Regions from separate parts of the Martelella sp. FLE1502 genome, predicted to be linked through region 3. Evidence: riboswitches for the same ligand, from Rfam matches in the RefSeq annotation. Region 3 holds a riboswitch; each other region holds the start of a gene.
The links. Region 3 has a riboswitch for thiamine pyrophosphate ahead of thiB (thiamine ABC transporter substrate binding subunit). Riboswitches for the same ligand answer to the same signal wherever they lie in the genome.
Positions count from the first base shown of each region.

Region 1: linked by a shared signal. The riboswitch ahead of thiC (phosphomethylpyrimidine synthase ThiC) and the one ahead of thiB (thiamine ABC transporter substrate binding subunit) in region 3 are both predicted to bind thiamine pyrophosphate.
Region 2: linked by a shared signal. The riboswitch ahead of V6767_RS09660 (ABC transporter permease) and the one ahead of thiB (thiamine ABC transporter substrate binding subunit) in region 3 are both predicted to bind thiamine pyrophosphate.

Region 1 is NZ_JBAKFQ010000008.1:114,767-120,205, reverse strand. It holds gene V6767_RS09350 (efflux RND transporter permease subunit) at 1-1,438, shown strand, start outside; TPP riboswitch at 1,600-1,716, shown strand; gene thiC (phosphomethylpyrimidine synthase ThiC) at 1,817-3,625, shown strand; gene V6767_RS09340 (GNAT family N-acetyltransferase) at 3,735-4,043, opposite strand; gene V6767_RS09335 (autotransporter outer membrane beta-barrel domain-containing protein) at 4,437-5,439, shown strand, end outside.
Region 2 is NZ_JBAKFQ010000009.1:9,496-14,934, forward strand. It holds gene V6767_RS09655 (sugar porter family MFS transporter) at 1-1,103, opposite strand, end outside; TPP riboswitch at 1,317-1,418, shown strand; gene V6767_RS09660 (ABC transporter permease) at 1,485-2,240, shown strand; gene V6767_RS09665 (ABC transporter substrate-binding protein) at 2,271-3,212, shown strand; gene V6767_RS09670 (hypothetical protein) at 3,368-3,571, shown strand; gene V6767_RS09675 (hypothetical protein) at 3,578-4,183, opposite strand; gene ykgO (type B 50S ribosomal protein L36) at 4,240-4,365, opposite strand; gene V6767_RS09685 (5-(carboxyamino)imidazole ribonucleotide synthase) at 4,492-5,439, opposite strand, start outside.
Region 3 is NZ_JBAKFQ010000015.1:56,191-61,629, forward strand. It holds gene V6767_RS14035 (hypothetical protein) at 12-188, opposite strand; gene V6767_RS14040 (glucan biosynthesis protein) at 172-1,791, opposite strand; gene V6767_RS14045 (FKBP-type peptidyl-prolyl cis-trans isomerase) at 2,165-2,602, opposite strand; TPP riboswitch at 2,831-2,929, shown strand; gene thiB (thiamine ABC transporter substrate binding subunit) at 2,966-3,976, shown strand; gene thiP (thiamine/thiamine pyrophosphate ABC transporter permease) at 4,637-5,439, shown strand, end outside.

The DNA.
Region 1 (5,439 bases), on a different contig from region 3:
GATGAGCGATGGCACATCCGTGGCGGCCACGCGCGCGCAAGCCGAACAGCTGGCAGCGGCGATGGACCGGGCGGCCGGCCAACTGGCCGAGCAGACCGGAGAGGATGCGAGCGATATTCGCCAGGCAAGCGCCATCCTGATCGGCGTACCCTCTGTTTCCGGCGGTCCGCCGGGCGGGACGGAAAGTACAGCCGCCAGCACGGCGCGCGTCGAGGTCAAGATCGCCGATGCCGAGACCCGCGACTTTTCCGCAGGCGAACTGGTCGATCTCTGGCGCGCCGAGGCGGGCGAGATCGCCGGCGCGCGCTCGCTGAGTTTTTCCACCAGTGAGGTCGGCATCGGCGCCGATATCGTCCTCAATATTGCCGCCGGAACGCCGGAGGCGCGCGCAGCCGCGGTCGACCGGATCAGGAGCGCGCTCGTTGAAAAAGCCGGCGTCACCGCCGTCAGGGACAGCCGGGGCTCATCCTCCGAAGAAGTCGTCGCCACGCTTTTCGATCAGGGCCAGGCGCTTGGCGTTGAACTGAGCTCGGTGGCGCGCGGGCTTCGCAACGCGCTGTTCGGCGCGGTGGCCACGGAGTTCCAACGCAACCGCGAAGAGGTGGAGGTGCGCGTGCGCCTGCCGGCATCGGACCGCGCAACCATCGCCGATCTTCAGGACCTGCGGCTGCCGGCCGAGGGCGGGCTGGTTCCGATCGGCACGGTGGCCGACCTCGCCTTCCAGCCGGCGCCATCGACGATCACAAGGATCGACGGCAGTCGCGTGACCACGGTCACCGCCGATGTCACGGGCGGCTCGACCACCGGCAGTGAAGTGACGGATCAATTGATGACGGAAACCGTGCCACAACTGCGCCGGGATTATCCGGGTCTCGAAATCACGCTGGGCGGCGAGCAGGAGGAGCAGAGCCGCTTCGCGCCGGCGCTGCTGCGCAATGCTGTCCTCGCGCTTTTGGGAATTTACGCCCTTCTGACGCTGGCTTTTGGTTCCTATACGCGCCCGCTGATCCTGCTGACGGTTCTGCCCTTCGGTCTCGTCGGCACCATACTCGGGCACTGGGCGCTGGGGCTTGAACTGACGCTCCTGTCGATGTTCGGCCTCATCGGACTGATGGGCATTCTTCTGAACAACGCCCTGCTTCTGGTCATTCGCACTTTCGAGTGCGCCGAAAGCGGCAGTTCCAGGCCGGTGGTTGATGCCATGGTGGAGCGCCTGAGGCCGATCATCCTGACGACGGTGACGACGTTCCTTGGCGTCACGCCGCTCATTCTGGAAACCAGCCTGCAGGCCCAGTTCCTGATTCCGACAGCGGTCGCGCTCGGCTTCGGCATCCTTGTCGGCTCGTTCTTCACCCTCGCCGTCGTCCCGGCCGTCAGCGTGCTCTATCTGAGGCTTTCCGATCATGGAAAGGGGAAGGGCGCAATCGACGCTTCCTGACTGAGCGCCGCCATGCGCCCGCAAGAAGGTGGCCAAAAAGGTATCGATCGTAGGGCCCAATGTGGCATCTGGGCGATAAAACCTGCCGGCCTGGCGCGCGTGGATTTATGTCGTTGTTCGCGGAAGGCGTTGACAAGCTCACACATCCGGCGCAACTTTGGCGCGCTCACCCGGGGGGTCCCGACAAGGGGCTGAGATACTGCTGGCTTTCGCAGCGCAGTGACCCGATGAACCTGATCCAGTTCACACTGGCGTAGGGATGGTGCATCGGCTGCGCGGGATAAAGCCCGCTGTTCCTTTCAGGCGCAGTATGCGCGGCCTCCTCCATTCAACGTCGAACTGGGTCTCCAACGCCAAGAGCTATGGAGGCTCCGACCGATGCAAGACTTATCTCCGACCGTTACCAAAGGCCCGCTGCCGGCATCTCGTCGCGTCTGGCACAAGGGCGTGCTGCACGCCGGTATCCGCGTGCCGATGCGCGAGATCGATGTTCACCCGAGCGCCGGCGAACCGCCCGTCACCGTCTATGACAGTTCCGGCCCCTATACCGATCCGGATGCCGCCTTTACCATCGAGGGCGGTCTGCCGCGCCTGCGCGAAGACTGGATTACCGCGCGCGGCGACACGCAGGCCTATGACGGCCGCCATGTGAAGCCCGAGGATAACGGCTTTGCCGAGGGCAAGCGGCTGGTGCCGGAGTTTCCCGTGCGCCATCAGCCGCGCCGCGCCACGGAAGGCAAGGCCGTAACCCAGATGGCCTATGCCCGCGCCGGGATCGTGACGCCCGAAATGGAGTTCGTCGCGATCCGGGAAAATCTCGGCCGCCGGGCCGCGAAAGAGGCTTTGGCGCGTGACGGCGAGAGTTTCGGCGCCGAAATCCCCGATTTCATCACGCCCGAATTCGTCCGCGATGAAATTGCGAAGGGCAGGGCGATCATCCCCGCCAACATCAACCATCCCGAGGCCGAGCCGATGGTGATCGGGCGGAATTTTCTGGTGAAGATCAACGCCAATATCGGCAATTCCGCCGTGACCTCCTCCATGGCCGAGGAAGTGGAAAAGATGGTCTGGGCCACGCGCTGGGGCGCCGATACGGTGATGGACCTGTCCACCGGCCGCAACATTCACAATATCCGCGACTGGATCATCCGCAATTCGCCGGTGCCGATCGGCACGGTGCCGCTCTATCAGGCGCTGGAAAAGGTCGGCGGTATTGCTGAAGACTTAAGCTGGGAAGTCTTCCGCGACACGCTGATCGAGCAGGCCGAACAGGGGGTAGATTACTTCACCATCCATGCCGGCGTCAGGCTGCATATGATCCCGATGACGGTGGGCCGGGTGACCGGCATCGTTTCGCGCGGCGGCTCGATCATGGCCAAATGGTGCCTGCACCACCACCGCGAGAGCTTTCTCTACGAGCATTTCGACGAGATCTGCGATATTGCCCGCGCTTATGACGTGTCGTTCTCGCTCGGCGATGGGTTGCGGCCCGGCTCTATTGCCGATGCCAATGACGAGGCGCAGTTTGCCGAACTGGAAACGCTGGGCGAACTGACGCAGATTGCCTGGGCGAAGGATTGCCAGGTGATGATCGAGGGGCCCGGCCATGTGCCGATGCACAAGATCAAGGCGAACATGGACAAGCAGCTTGAGACCTGCGGCGAGGCGCCGTTCTACACGCTCGGGCCGCTGACCACCGATATCGCGCCGGGTTACGACCACATCACCTCCGGTATCGGCGCGGCGATGATCGGCTGGTTCGGCACGGCGATGCTCTGCTATGTGACGCCGAAGGAACATCTCGGCTTGCCCGACCGCGACGATGTGAAGACCGGGGTGATCACCTACAAGATCGCCGCCCATGCCGCCGATCTCGCCAAGGGGCATCCGGCGGCGCGCATCCGCGACGACGCGCTGTCGCGTGCGCGCTTCGAGTTCCGCTGGGAGGACCAGTTCAACCTCTCGCTCGATCCGGAAACCGCGCGGTCCATGCATGACGAGACCTTGCCGAAGGAGGCGCACAAGGTCGCGCATTTCTGTTCGATGTGCGGGCCGAAATTCTGCTCGATGCGTATCTCCCATGACATCCGCGCCGAGGCCCAGAAGGAGGGCATGGCGAAGATGGCGGAGAAATTCCGCGAGGGCGGGGCGCTTTATGTTCCGCTCGAAAGCGAGGAGGAGGCGTGAGCGGGGCAGACGAGACTGTCGAAACCTATCGTCAGACGGTGCCTTGCGGGCTCCGCTCACGCTTGCGTTCCGCCGGCGCCGTCACGGTCTCCTTTTCGCTGCGGGCGCCCTACCGGCGTGAGCCGCCATCGCCGAAACGCTGCATGTACCATTCGGGATGGTTCAGCGCATGGAAGCCGACTTTGGCGTAAACGCCATGCGCGTCCCGGGTCGCGAGCATCCAGCTTTTAACGGTCTGGAGTCGCGGCTGGGCGATCGCGCTCTCGGCTAGCCAAAGGCCGAGGCCGCGCCCGCGGTGAGCCGCGTCGACGAAGACGTCCCTGATATAGGCGAACACGGCATAATCGGTGACGATGCGGGCAAAGCCGACCTGAGCGCCGGCGGCGTCATAGAGCCCCAGCACCTCGGAGTGCTTCAACGCCTCGGCAACCAGCGCCGGGTCCGTGCCCTTGGACCAGTAGGCCTCTTTGGTCAGAAAATCGATGACGTAGTCGCGATCGATCTTCGCCGGGTCCGACGAAATCAGATAGTCGCTTCGCTTCGCCTGGAAATGGAAATTGTCACCGCCCGATATACCCCATCCGCCCGTCCTTCGTTTTCGCGTTTTCCGCCCTCAGGTCGCCGGAATCTCCGTAAACGACCCCTTTCGACAGCTTCGGAATATCGCGCCGGTTTTGGCAATTGCCGCGCGATTTTTCTCCGGCCGCAATCCGGCGGGAGGCGTTGTCGCAAAACTGAAACAGCTCTCTGGTTAGGTGCGCGTTGCCTATCGCCAATGTGATTCCGCAGTCGCGGAAGCCGGAGTTTCTTGATGTCCCGTTTGCCCCATTCCCGCATGTCTTCCATCCGAAACAGACGCACGCTGTTCATGCTGAGCGCGAGCGTCTTCGTGCTGGGCGGCCTGTCTGTCATGGCGACGGCCGAGGCTGCGGATTTCACCGTTCCGCCCGCTTCCGGCTCGCAGACCGTTTCGGGCGACGACAGGGGCGTGATCGAGGCCGGCGCGACGCTTGAGGCGACGGACGATCAGGCGATCCTCTGGGAAGGGGCCGCGACCGGCGACGGCATTTCCATCGTCAATCACGGTACGATCGACGGCAAGAAGGAACGGGCCATCGACACCGAGGACGACGTCAGCGGCCGTTTCACGCTCACCAATACCGGCACGATCACGTCAAAGAAAGCCGATGCCTTCCGCGTCGACAGCGCGCTGGAGAACGGCGCGGTGACCGTCGACAATAGCGGCACCATCACCACGGATGGCGGCCAGGCGCTTGACTTCAACAGCGCCACAGCCGAAAGCGCGGTCGTCGACATCGTGAACCGCGCCGATGCGATCATCACGTCGAGCGATACCGATGCCATCCGTCTGGGGGCCGGCACGATAACGCTCGTCAATGACGGCACGATTTCGACAACGAAGGCGGACAAGCGCGCCATTTCCTTCGATGACGACGAGAATTTCGAGGCGCTTGCCTCCTTCTCGCTCACCAATGGCGCGTCCGGCGTGATCACCGCCACAGACGACGCGTTGAAGATCAAGGCCGACAAGGACAGCAGCCACGCGGCGATTATCACCATCGACAATGCCGGCGAGATCTTCTCGTCCGATGGCGGCCAGGCGCTCGACCTTGCCGATATCATCGCCGCCGGTTCGACCATCACCATCACGAACAGGCAGACCGGGACGATCTCGGCCGCCGACAATGACGGCATCAAGGCCGGCAACGGCACCATTGTCGAAAATTACGGGCTGATCCGCAGCGATTATGACGAAGGCGAGGCGAGCGATCAGAACAACAGCGCCCTCAAGC
Region 2 (5,439 bases), on a different contig from region 3:
AGCGGAAACAGCTCCGCCATATAGAGCCAGGGCAACGGGCCGAGACTGACGGCGAAGAAGGCGATGAAGGCGAAAATGCCGATCATGGCAAGATAGGGGGTTGCCGCGACATCCATCATCGTCGCCACGGTCACCAGCGCCATCGACGCCGCGGTTCCGATGAAGCCGAGGATCAACAGCTTGCGACGGCCCATGCTTTCCACCAGATACATCGCGACGACGGTCAGCGCGACATTGACGACGCCGATGCCGACGGTGGCCAGAAGATCGGTCGTTGTGCCGGAAAAGCCGGCATTCTTGAAGATTTCCGGGGCGTAATAGATGATCGCGTTGATGCCGGAAAGCTGCTGCAGCACGAACACGATCATGGCGAAGCTCGTCACCGGCAGGATGCCGCGCTTCAGGAACGTGCTCCAAGCAGGCGTCGCCTCCTCGTCCTTTGCGCTTTCCTTGATCTCGGCGATGATCTCGTCAACCTCGGCGGGCGAGGATTCCGGCTGCAGCTTCGCGATGATATCGCGCGCCTTGTCGGCATTGGCGTTGAGCGTCAGCCAGCGCGGCGTTTCCGGCGACAGCAGGATGCCGATCAGCGCCACGATCGACGGGAACACGCCGACGCCGATCATCCAGCGCCAGTCGCCCGAACCGCCAAAGGCCGCATCCGACATGTAGGACACCATGATGCCGATAGTGATCATCAACTGGAAAGCCGAGACGATGGTGCCGCGAATGCGCGCCGGCGCGACTTCCGCCAGAAACATCGGCGCGGTCATCGCCGAGGCGCCGATGCCGACGCCGATCAACAGGCGGGCGAGCGTCAGCACATACTGGTTGAAGGCGAGCGCGGAAATCAGCGAGCCGACCAGGAATATCAGCGCGCCCAGTATCAGCATCGGCTTACGCCCGTAGCGATCGGTGGTGACCATGGCCAGCACGGTGCCCGCCACCGCGCCGAGCGGCACGGCCGAGGTGATGACGCCCTCCATGAAGGGCGAAACCGTGAAATCCTGCTTGATGAACGGCAGGGCGCCGGAAATCACGCCCTGGTCGAAACCGAAGAGCATGCCGAACAGCGCTGCCACAATGACGATGGCGATGAGCATGGGTTTTCCTCCGCTTGGGCGGCGGTTGCCGCCTTCCCCTCTTATGACCCCGTTTATGAACCGTCGCTGCAAACCGCAAACGGCCTTATACCAAAAGTTGAAAGTCAAAACGGCATCCGTTGTCAAATCCTTTCGGACCTTAGCGTTTATATTAGCGGCGTTCCCGACTTCGCCGGCGGGCCCTTGACCGGCGCGCCGGCGCGCGGCATAGAGGGGGCATCCGAGGGGTGTGTCCGTGACACTGAGATGGCCGAAGGCCGAACCCTTGAACCTGATCCGGGTTATGCCGGCGTAGGAACGGAGTTTGGTCTTGAGCGACACGCCCAGAAAATCAGCCTCTATTGACGCCTCCGCTGCCCGGTACTGCCGGGGAGAGCGGGATTGAAGCGTACCCTTTCGGCTGTTCTCACCTTCCTGACGATCACCTTTGCACTGCTTTTGCTTTGGCAGGCGATCATCGATCTCGGCGACCTGCCGCGCTATATCCTGCCGCCGCCGCTTGCCGTGCTGGCGAAGTTCCAGACCGCCCACGCCATGCTGCTTGAAGAGGCGCTGGTGACGCTCAGGGAAATCCTGGCGGGCTTTGCCATGGGCGCGGTCTTCGGCGCGGCGGCGGCGATTTTCATTGCCGCCTTTCCCCGCATCGGCCGTTTCATCTGGCCCGTTCTGGTGGTGCTGCAATCCTTTCCCGTCTTCGTGATCGCGCCGATGCTGGTTCTGTGGTTCGGCTTCGGCATCGCCTCCAAGGTGGTGATGACGACGATCATCGTGTTCTTCCCCGTCGCCTCCAGTTTTGCCGACGGGCTGAGACGCACCGATCCGGAGATCGTGGCCGCAGGCCTGCTCGATGGCGCGGATCATTTCGAGATGCTGCGCCATATCCGTCTGCCGCTGGCGATGCCGCATCTGTTTTCCGGCCTCAGGATCGCCGCGCCCCTCGCGCCGCTCGGCGCGGTGGTGGGCGAATGGGTGGGCTCAGCCGGCGGACTCGGCTTTCTCATGGTCCAGGCCAATGCCCGCATGCAGAGTGACACCGTGTTCGCCGCCATGCTGATCCTGGCACTCGAGGCCGTGCTGTTTCGAAAGGCGGTGGATCTCGCCGCTCCCTTCTTCACCCGCTGGTCGCACGAGGATTGAGCGACCGGCTCAGATAAACAGGAGAATGACATGCTAAAGAAACTCGCATTCGCCGCCGCTCTTGCCCTGGCCCCCGGGCTGGCGAGCGCCGCCGACAAACTCGACGTGATCCTCGAATGGTATGTGAACCCCGATCACGGACCGCTGGTGGTAGCCCAGGAGAACGGCTATTTCGCCGATGAGGGGCTCGATGTGGAACTGGTGCCGCCGTCCGACCCGTCGATGGTGCCGCGCATGGTGGCGACCGGAAAGGTCGATATCGGCATTCACTACCAGCCCAATCTCTATCTCGACCACGAGGCCGGCATCGATATCGTCCGTTTCGGCACGCTGGTCTCAACCCCGCTCAACACGCTGACGGTGCTGAAAGACGGACCGATCAAATCCGTCGCCGACCTGAAGGGCAAGAAGATCGGTTTTTCGGTGGCCGGCATCGAGGATGCGGTGGTGGCCACGATGCTGGAGAACGCGGGCCTCACCAAGGACGACATAACCCTCATCAACGTCAATTTCGCGCTGACCCAGTCGCTGCTGTCCGGACAGGTCGACGCGACCATCGGCTCATTCCGCAATATCGAACTGCCGCAGATGCGGATCGCCGGCCACGAGGGCAAGGCCTTCTTTCCGGAAGAGCATGGCGTGCCGGTCTATGACGAGCTGATCTACGTGACCCGCAGCGACATGCTTGACGATGACCGCCTGCCGCGCTTCCTCGAGGCTGTGGAAAAGGCGACAGTCTTCATCGTCAACCATCCTGAGGAAGCATGGGAGAGCTTTGCAAAGGCCTATCCCGATCTCGACGACGAGCTAAACCGTCAGGCCTTCGCCGAATCCGTCGTCCGCTTCGCCAAGCGCCCCGCCGCCTCCGATGCCGAACGGTACGAGCGTTTCGGCGCGTTCATGGCGGAAAACGGACTGATCTCTGAAGCGCCGCCGGTTGATACAATCTCGGTCTCACTGTCGCAGGAATAACAGACCGGCCTTAAATCGCCACAAAAGCACTTTATAAAGAATTGAAAGAGGCGGCGCGCATGCCGCCTCGCTGTTTCGGTCTTTTGTGACGACAATTGCGGCGATACCGCCATCCAAAGACCGATCTCTATTCCTTCACGACAGGAGATCGGATCATGAAACTTGCCGGCCTTGTGCTGGTGGTGGTCGGGCTTGCGGGCCTCACCATCCGCATCTTGCTTTATCAATATCCCGACGTCGCGGGCACCATCGAGGGCAGCCTGCTGAGCCCGCTCTCCCACCTCGTCCTGGCCGCCGGCGCCGCGCTGCTTGCACTGCATCTGCTCTACCGCGTGCTGCGCCACGTCATGCATTTCTGAAATCGGCTAAATCCGCTTGCCCGCCCGCTCGTTCAGCGTGCTTTCGACAAAGGCCGCGACATCGCGGTCGGCGGGATAGAATTCGAGATAGCGCCGCCAGACCGCGACCGCGGCCTCCTGTCGTCCGGTCCTGTCGAGGATCGTCGCCATCAGACCGAGCGCGCCGAAATCGCGCGGCTCCAAGGACAGCGATGTGCGGATATCGTCCATGGCGCGTTCGAGATCGCCATGGGTGTAATGGAGCACCGCGCGCTTGCGGTAGGGGGCTGCCTCGTCCGGCCTCAGCGCGATCGCCTCCGACAAGAAATCGAGCGCGGCGGCGGTGCGGCCGTTATTTTCCGAATCATCCGACCATTCGATCAGCAGGGAAACCGTGGCGCTCGGGGAGCGATCGAGATATTCGTCGATCTGACGGGCGAGATCCGCCGCCTGCCGGGCATCGCTTGTGCGTTTCAGCCGATCATAAAGCCTGTCCAGCGGATCGGCCTCGACAACCGAGTCGAGCATTTCGGAAATCTGTTCATCCGCGGCATTGCCCTGCGCAAGCGCCGGCAGCGGGCCGGCGACGGCCATGGCGGCGAGGATCAGAATGGCGGACACAGAAAAGCGCATGACGGGAATGGTATCCCGTCATGGCAAAAATTCAAACAGATAATGCGCTGAATATCTCAGCCCTGGCGGGCCTTGAAGCGCGGGTTCTGCTTGTTGATGATGTATACTCGGCCCTTGCGGCGCACCAGACGGTTTTCCCGGTGACGGGACTTGAGCGCCTTGAGCGAATTCTTGATCTTCATGTTTTCGATCCGCTGTTTGTGCCGCTCTCGACTGATCAGTAAAGGCGGTCAGTATTGATATTCAAAGGCGCGCCTTGAAAAGCGCGCCCGACAGTGGCCGCTACCTAGCGAATGATCGCCGCCAAGTCAACCGTCGCGACGCTTTTCCAGCACGGTGACATGGCCCATTTTCCGCCCTGCCCGGCTTTCCGCCTTGCCATAGAGATGCACGAGCGCGCCTTCGGTCGTCATCCACGCCCCGATCCGGTCCATATCATCGCCGATGATATTGTGCATCACGCAATCGCTGTGGCGAACGGGGTCGATCAACGGTAGGCCGCAAACGGCGCGGATATGCTGCTCGAACTGCGAGAGGACGCAGGCCGCCTCGGTCCAGTGGCCGGAATTGTGGACGCGCGGGGCGAATTCATTGGCGATCAGCCTGCCGTCGCGGGCGACAAACAGTTCCAACCCCAGCAGGCCCACATAATCGAGCCCAATCAGCAGCCGCTCCGTCGCCTTCACGGCGGCCGCCGCAATGTCCGGCGAAACGCTGGCCGGAACGGTGGAGGTCCTGAGAATGCCGTCGCGATGCACATTCTCGGCGGGATCGAAACAGACGAACGTGCCGTCCATGCCGCGCGCGGCGATCACCGAGATTTCGCGATCGAAATCGATCCACTCCTCGAAGATCGCAGGCGCGCCATTGAGCGCTGCAAATGCGGCCTCCGGATCATTGTCGCTGCCGTCAAACACCCACTGGCCCTTGCCGTCATAGCCGAAGCGGCGGGTCTTCAACACGCCGCGCCCGCCAAACGCCTTGAGCGCGTCCGCAAGGTCCTCAGCGGTATCAACCGCGCGGAAACCGGCGGTGGCAATACCGCTGTCGTTGAGGAAGGTCTTTTCGGTGAGGCGGTCCTGCGAGACGGACAGCGCGCGGGCCGGCGGATAGACCGGCCGTTCGGCGGAGAGAAGCGCGGCGCTTTTCTCCGGCACATTCTCGAATTCATAGGTGATCACGTCACAGGCGCCGGCGAGTTCAAAAAGCGCCGCCTCGTCATCATAAGCCGCCACGATATGGCGGTTTGCGACCTG
Region 3 (5,439 bases):
CCTTCCGGTTTCTAGAGCCGTGCCGAGCGCGGACGCTGCCACACGAGAACCGGCGAGAGTATCGTTGCGATAACGCCGCGGCGGCGCGGGCGCTCCAGAAGCTGCTCGGGCATGGGAAGCGGCGCGGACGCCGGAAGAAACCGGCTGAATTCCATGTTCTGATCCGACCCGTCAATTTGGTTGGTCATCGCCTTTTCTCCACTGATATAACCAGATTTCACTCACGTCGCGGCTCCCGTCCGTCAGCGCCCCGACAATTTCCACCGGCGCGTCGCCGGCGGGCTTGATATCGATTGCCAGACGCCAGACGCCCTGGCCTCTGATCGCCGAGACCGTGGAATGCACGACCTCGCCATTGGTAATGTGCAGGCGCTCCTGCAGTTCCGAGCCGGGCGCCATGTCATCCAGCGGGCCGCCGGCGAAATCAACGACGAGCTTGCGCACGTCGTCATTGTCATTGGCCACACCGGACACGCCGCCCTCGCCGCTGCGGATATCGATGACGCGGGCGAGCCGGGCCTGGTCTTCCTCGATCGCGCCCCAGGTCAGCCGGTAGCCGAACTCGGCCGATCCGCCTTTCTTGGCGGGCGCTTCCGGCTGCCAGAAGCAAACGATATTGTCGTTGACTTCCTTGTCGGTCGGGATCTCGACCAGCGAAATCGTGCCCTTGCCCCAGTTTCCGGCCGGCTCCACCAGAAGCGAAGGCCTCCGCTCGTAATGGGCCTCGGCGTCCTGATAATCCTCGAACGCGCGATGGCGCTGGTAGAGGCCGAACGCCCGTGGATTGGTCTCGCCGAAGAACGAATTGGCGAGCGTCTTGGCATTCTGCAGATTGCGCCAAAGCTCCGTGCCGTCGGCGCGCACGATCTTGAGACCCTCGCTGTCGTGGACCCGCTCCCGATAATCATCAAAGGCATGATGGTTGGCGGGACCGAACAGGAACATGGAAGTCATAGGGGCAACGCCGAGACGCTCGATATCGTTCCGGAAAAACAGCCGCGCGGTGACATCCATGCGCGTGTTCTTGCCCGGCGTGATCACGAAACGGTAGGCGCCGGTGACGCTCGGCCCCTCAAGTGCGGCGAAAACGGTGATCTTGTCCTTCTCCGTGCCCGGCCGCATGATGTAGAAGGCGGAAAAGCGTGGAAACTCCTCGCCCTGGCTGGTCGCGGTGTTGATCGCAAGGCCGCGCGCTGAAAGGCCATAGAGATTGTTCTGGCCGAGCGCGCGGAAATAGGACGAACCCAGGAACGAGATCAGCTCGTCGGAAACTTCCGGGCGGTTCAGCGGATAGTTGATCCGGAAGCCCGCGACCCCCGGCAGCTTGACGCCATGAAACTGCTCGACGTCGAGCGGCGCGCGGTAGATGAAGTCATCGCCCGTAAACTCGAGTTTCTGCGCAACGCCGTCGGCGACCTCGTAGATATCAACCGGCGTCTTGAACAGCCAGCCGAGCGCGAAGGCCTGAAGCTGAAAATCGGACTGGTCGCGCCAGATCGCCTTGTTGGGATCGTAGCGGATAGCGCGGTAATCATCATATTGAAGGTCCCGGAACGGTTCGGGGACCTCCTGGGAGGGTTCCTCGTAAGCCTCCCCGGCCTTGGCCTTCATCTGTTCGGTAAGCGTGTCGAAATTGAACGCGTCAGGAGGCGGCGCTGACGCCTCGACCGTTGCATTGGCTTCCGGCATCTTTCCCGGCTCGACCGCCTGCTGCGCGAAGGCCTTGCCGCCCACCCCCGAAAGAGCGAGCACGCCGACCGCGGTCTGGGCCAGAAAGGTTCGTCTCTTCATGCGTAAATCCCGTTGGCTTTAAATGGATAGATAAAATGAAATGGTGCAGAGCAGCATACTCATTCCCTTCGCCCGCCGGAAGCGCGCAGGCGCGGTTGCGCGAACGCCCGTCGCCAGACGGGCGCGGACGAGTCACAAACGAGGCAGGCCCGTTTCGGTTCCATCGCTGAAGAAGAATATTTTCGATCGATAAAATAGACGTTCCGGGAATCCGGCATGGGGATGGCTCATCAAAAAGGGCTGACACACACATTTGCGTACCAGCCCATTATTAGCAAAGCCATTCAGCCAAAGAATGGCAAAATCATGGCAATGTGCCACCTTCGCGCCGCAATATTTTCACATAGTTCGAAAACGGCGCGACAGGCCCTGATCAGGCGGCCTTCACGATCTCGACCAGTTCGACGGCAAAATTCAAATCCTGGCCCGCGAGCGGATGATTGGCGTCGACGGTGACTTCCTGTTCCTCGACCTTGGTCACGATCAGCGGTACGGTCTGGCCATCGGGCGTGCGCGCCTGAAGCTGCATGCCGGGGGCAACTTCCACTTCCTGCGGCATGGCGGAGCGCGGCACGACCTGCACCTTCTGCGGGTCATGGGGGCCATAGGCTTCGCTGGAATCGACCTTCACGTCGCGGCTGTCGCCAACATTCATGCCGGCGATCTCGCGATCGAGGCCGGGAATGATCTGGCCCGCGCCCACGGTGAATTCCAGCGGCTGGCGGCCTTCGGAACTGTCGAAGGTCGAACCGTCATTGAGGGTTCCGGTGTAGTGAATACGAACGGTATCGCCCGCTTTTGCTTCTGTCATCTCGTGTGCTCCTTCCTTGAAACACTGCACGCTGGCCGAGATCGGCCGCGCCGTTTTCGGTTTTCCAGAGTGCTTTCGCCCCTGAAGGATGAGCCGACACGCTTTACTTCGCATGACGACCGACTTTTCGTCCGGCACGCCGGACAAGCCTTTTACCTAATGCTTGTGAGCCGATTTTTCAAATCGTGCGCCACTTGAAATGCCGGGTGCGCCGCGATAGGTGTTTGGTCAGCTCTAACGGGGTGCGATTTTCGCTGAGAGGCTTTGAGCCAACCCGAAGAACCTGATCCGGCTAGCACCGGCGGAGGGATTAGACGCGCAGGACGCCGTTTTCCCCTCAGTTACCGAACACAAGGAGGCGTCATGACCTATCGCACGACCATCGCCATTCTCGCGCTTGCGGCCCTTCCGGCGCTGCCGGCGGGCGCCGAGGAGAACAAGGTTCTCACCGTCTATACCTATGAAAGCTTCGATGCCGAATGGGGCCCGGGGCCGGTGGTGAAGGACGCCTTCGAGAAGACCTGTGATTGCACGCTGAAATTCGTCAGCGTCGAGGACGGCGTTGCGCTCCTCAACCGGCTGAAGCTCGAGGGCCAGTCGAGCCCCGCCGATATCGTTCTCGGTCTCGACAACAACCTCATCCACGAGGCGAAGGAAACCGGCTTTTTCGCGCAATCCGGCGTCTCGACTGAGGCCGCTGATATCCCCGGCGGCTTTTCCGACGATATCTTCGTGCCCTTCGATTACGGCTGGTTCGACATTGTTTATGACACCCAAAGCATCGACAACCCGCCGACAACGCTCGACGAATTGGTGAACGGCCCCGCCGACCAGAAACTGGTGATCGAGGACCCGCGCACCTCGACGCCGGGCCTCGGAATGCTGTTGTGGATGAAATCGGTCTATGGCGATGACGCTGCCGCCCAATGGGAAAAACTCTCCGACCGGATCCTGACGGTCGCGCCGGGCTGGTCGGAGGCTTACGGCCTGTTCACCAGCGGCGAGGCGCCGATGGTGCTGTCCTACACCACGTCTCCGGCCTATCACGAGATCGAGGAGGGGAGCGACCGCTACAAGGCGATCGATTTCAAGGACGGGCTCTACATCCAGATCGAGGTCGCCGGCATGACGACGATGGCCGATGATCCGGACCTTGCAAGGTCCTTCCTCGAATTCATCCTCACCCCCGGCTTCCAGGACGCGATCCCGACCCATAACTGGATGATGCCGGCAGCCGCGACCAGCGACCCGCTGCCCGCCGCTTTCGAAAACGCAGTGAAGCCGCAAAAGACCCTGCAATTTCCCCCCGACATCGTCGCCGAAAACCGCCAGAAATGGATCGACGAATGGCTGAACGCCATGAGTGCGCGGTGAGAGCGACAGGTCCGGCGGTGAGGCGAGGGCGCGAGGCTGCCTCTCGCTTGGTGCCGCGCCACAGCAAACGACCGCGCCGCATAGCCCCCCAATCTTCTCGCCCCGGAGGGGAGAGATGTCGCGAAAGCGACAGTGAGAGGGGAGCCTATCACCGCGAACGCCCTCACGAGACGAGATGCCGCGCCACCCTCACTGCCCCTTTCGGGGCATCTCTCCCGCCAGCGGGAGAGAGTATTGGGAGCAAGGTGCCGCGCCCCGATGCAACAGACCCGCTCCTTTATAGGCGAGGCCGTGGGCTGGCTGTGCGGCGGGTGCGTGACATTGCCTCACCTCCCGCATACTGCGGCGAACCGCTCCGCATAGCCCCCCAATCTTCTCGCCCCGGAGGGGAGAGATGTCGCGACAGCGACAGTGAGGGGGGAGTCTATCCCCGCGAACGCTCTCACGTTTTGAGATGCCGCGCCACCCTCACGGCCCCTTTCGGGGCATCTCTCCCGCCAGCGGGAGAGAGTATTGGGAGCAAGACGCGGGCCACATATGCACTAGACCCGCTCCCTGAGGCGCGAAGTGGCCGGCGGGTCCAGCAAAAGGCTGCAAATTCATCCTCCAGCCGCTGCCGGGCAAACCTGCCCGCCTGCGCCTGAACGCGAGGACTGCGCCATGCTGATGTCCTCCTCGGAACGCCGCCGCAGCTATGGCTATGGCATCATCGCCCTTGCCGGCGTGATCGGCTTTATCGCGATCGCCATTATCGCACTTTCCGGGTTCGGGCGGCTGCAGGCTTCGGTGGCGGTGTTCGAGGAACCCTATGTCTGGCGCATCCTGCGCTTCACGCTCTGGCAGGCCACGCTGTCGACGCTGATTTCGGTGACCTTGGCCATCCCGGTGGCGCTGGCGCTGGCGCGAAGACCGCATTTTCCGGGTCGGCTGTGGATCGTGCGGCTAATGGCGGTGCCGCTCGGCCTGCCGGTGCTGATCGGCGCGCTGGGCTTGATCGGTATCTGGGGCCGGCAGGGGATATTCAACGATCTGCTGACGCTGGTGGGCCTCGGCCGCCCGCTCCAGATCTACGGCCTGCAGGGCATTCTGCTGGCCCATGTCTATTTCAACCTGCCGCTTGCCGCCCGCCTGTTTCTGGCGGGGCTGGAGCGGGTGCCGCAGGAATATTTCAAATCGGCGGCGATGCTCGCCATGCCCGGCCGCGCGGTGTTCCGCTTCGTCGAATGGCCGGTGATTGCGCCGCTGATCGCCGGCGTCGCCGGGCTGATCTTCATGCTGTGCGCCACCTCGTTCACGCTGGTGCTGATCCTGGGCGGCGGGCCGGCGGCGACCACGATCGAGGTCGCGATCTATCAGGCGCTGCGCTTCGATTTCAATCCCGCCCGCGCCGTCGCCCTTGCCGGCATGCAGATCGCGCTGACCGGCCTGGTGCTGATCGCGCTCGCCTTCCTGCCCAAGGCCGA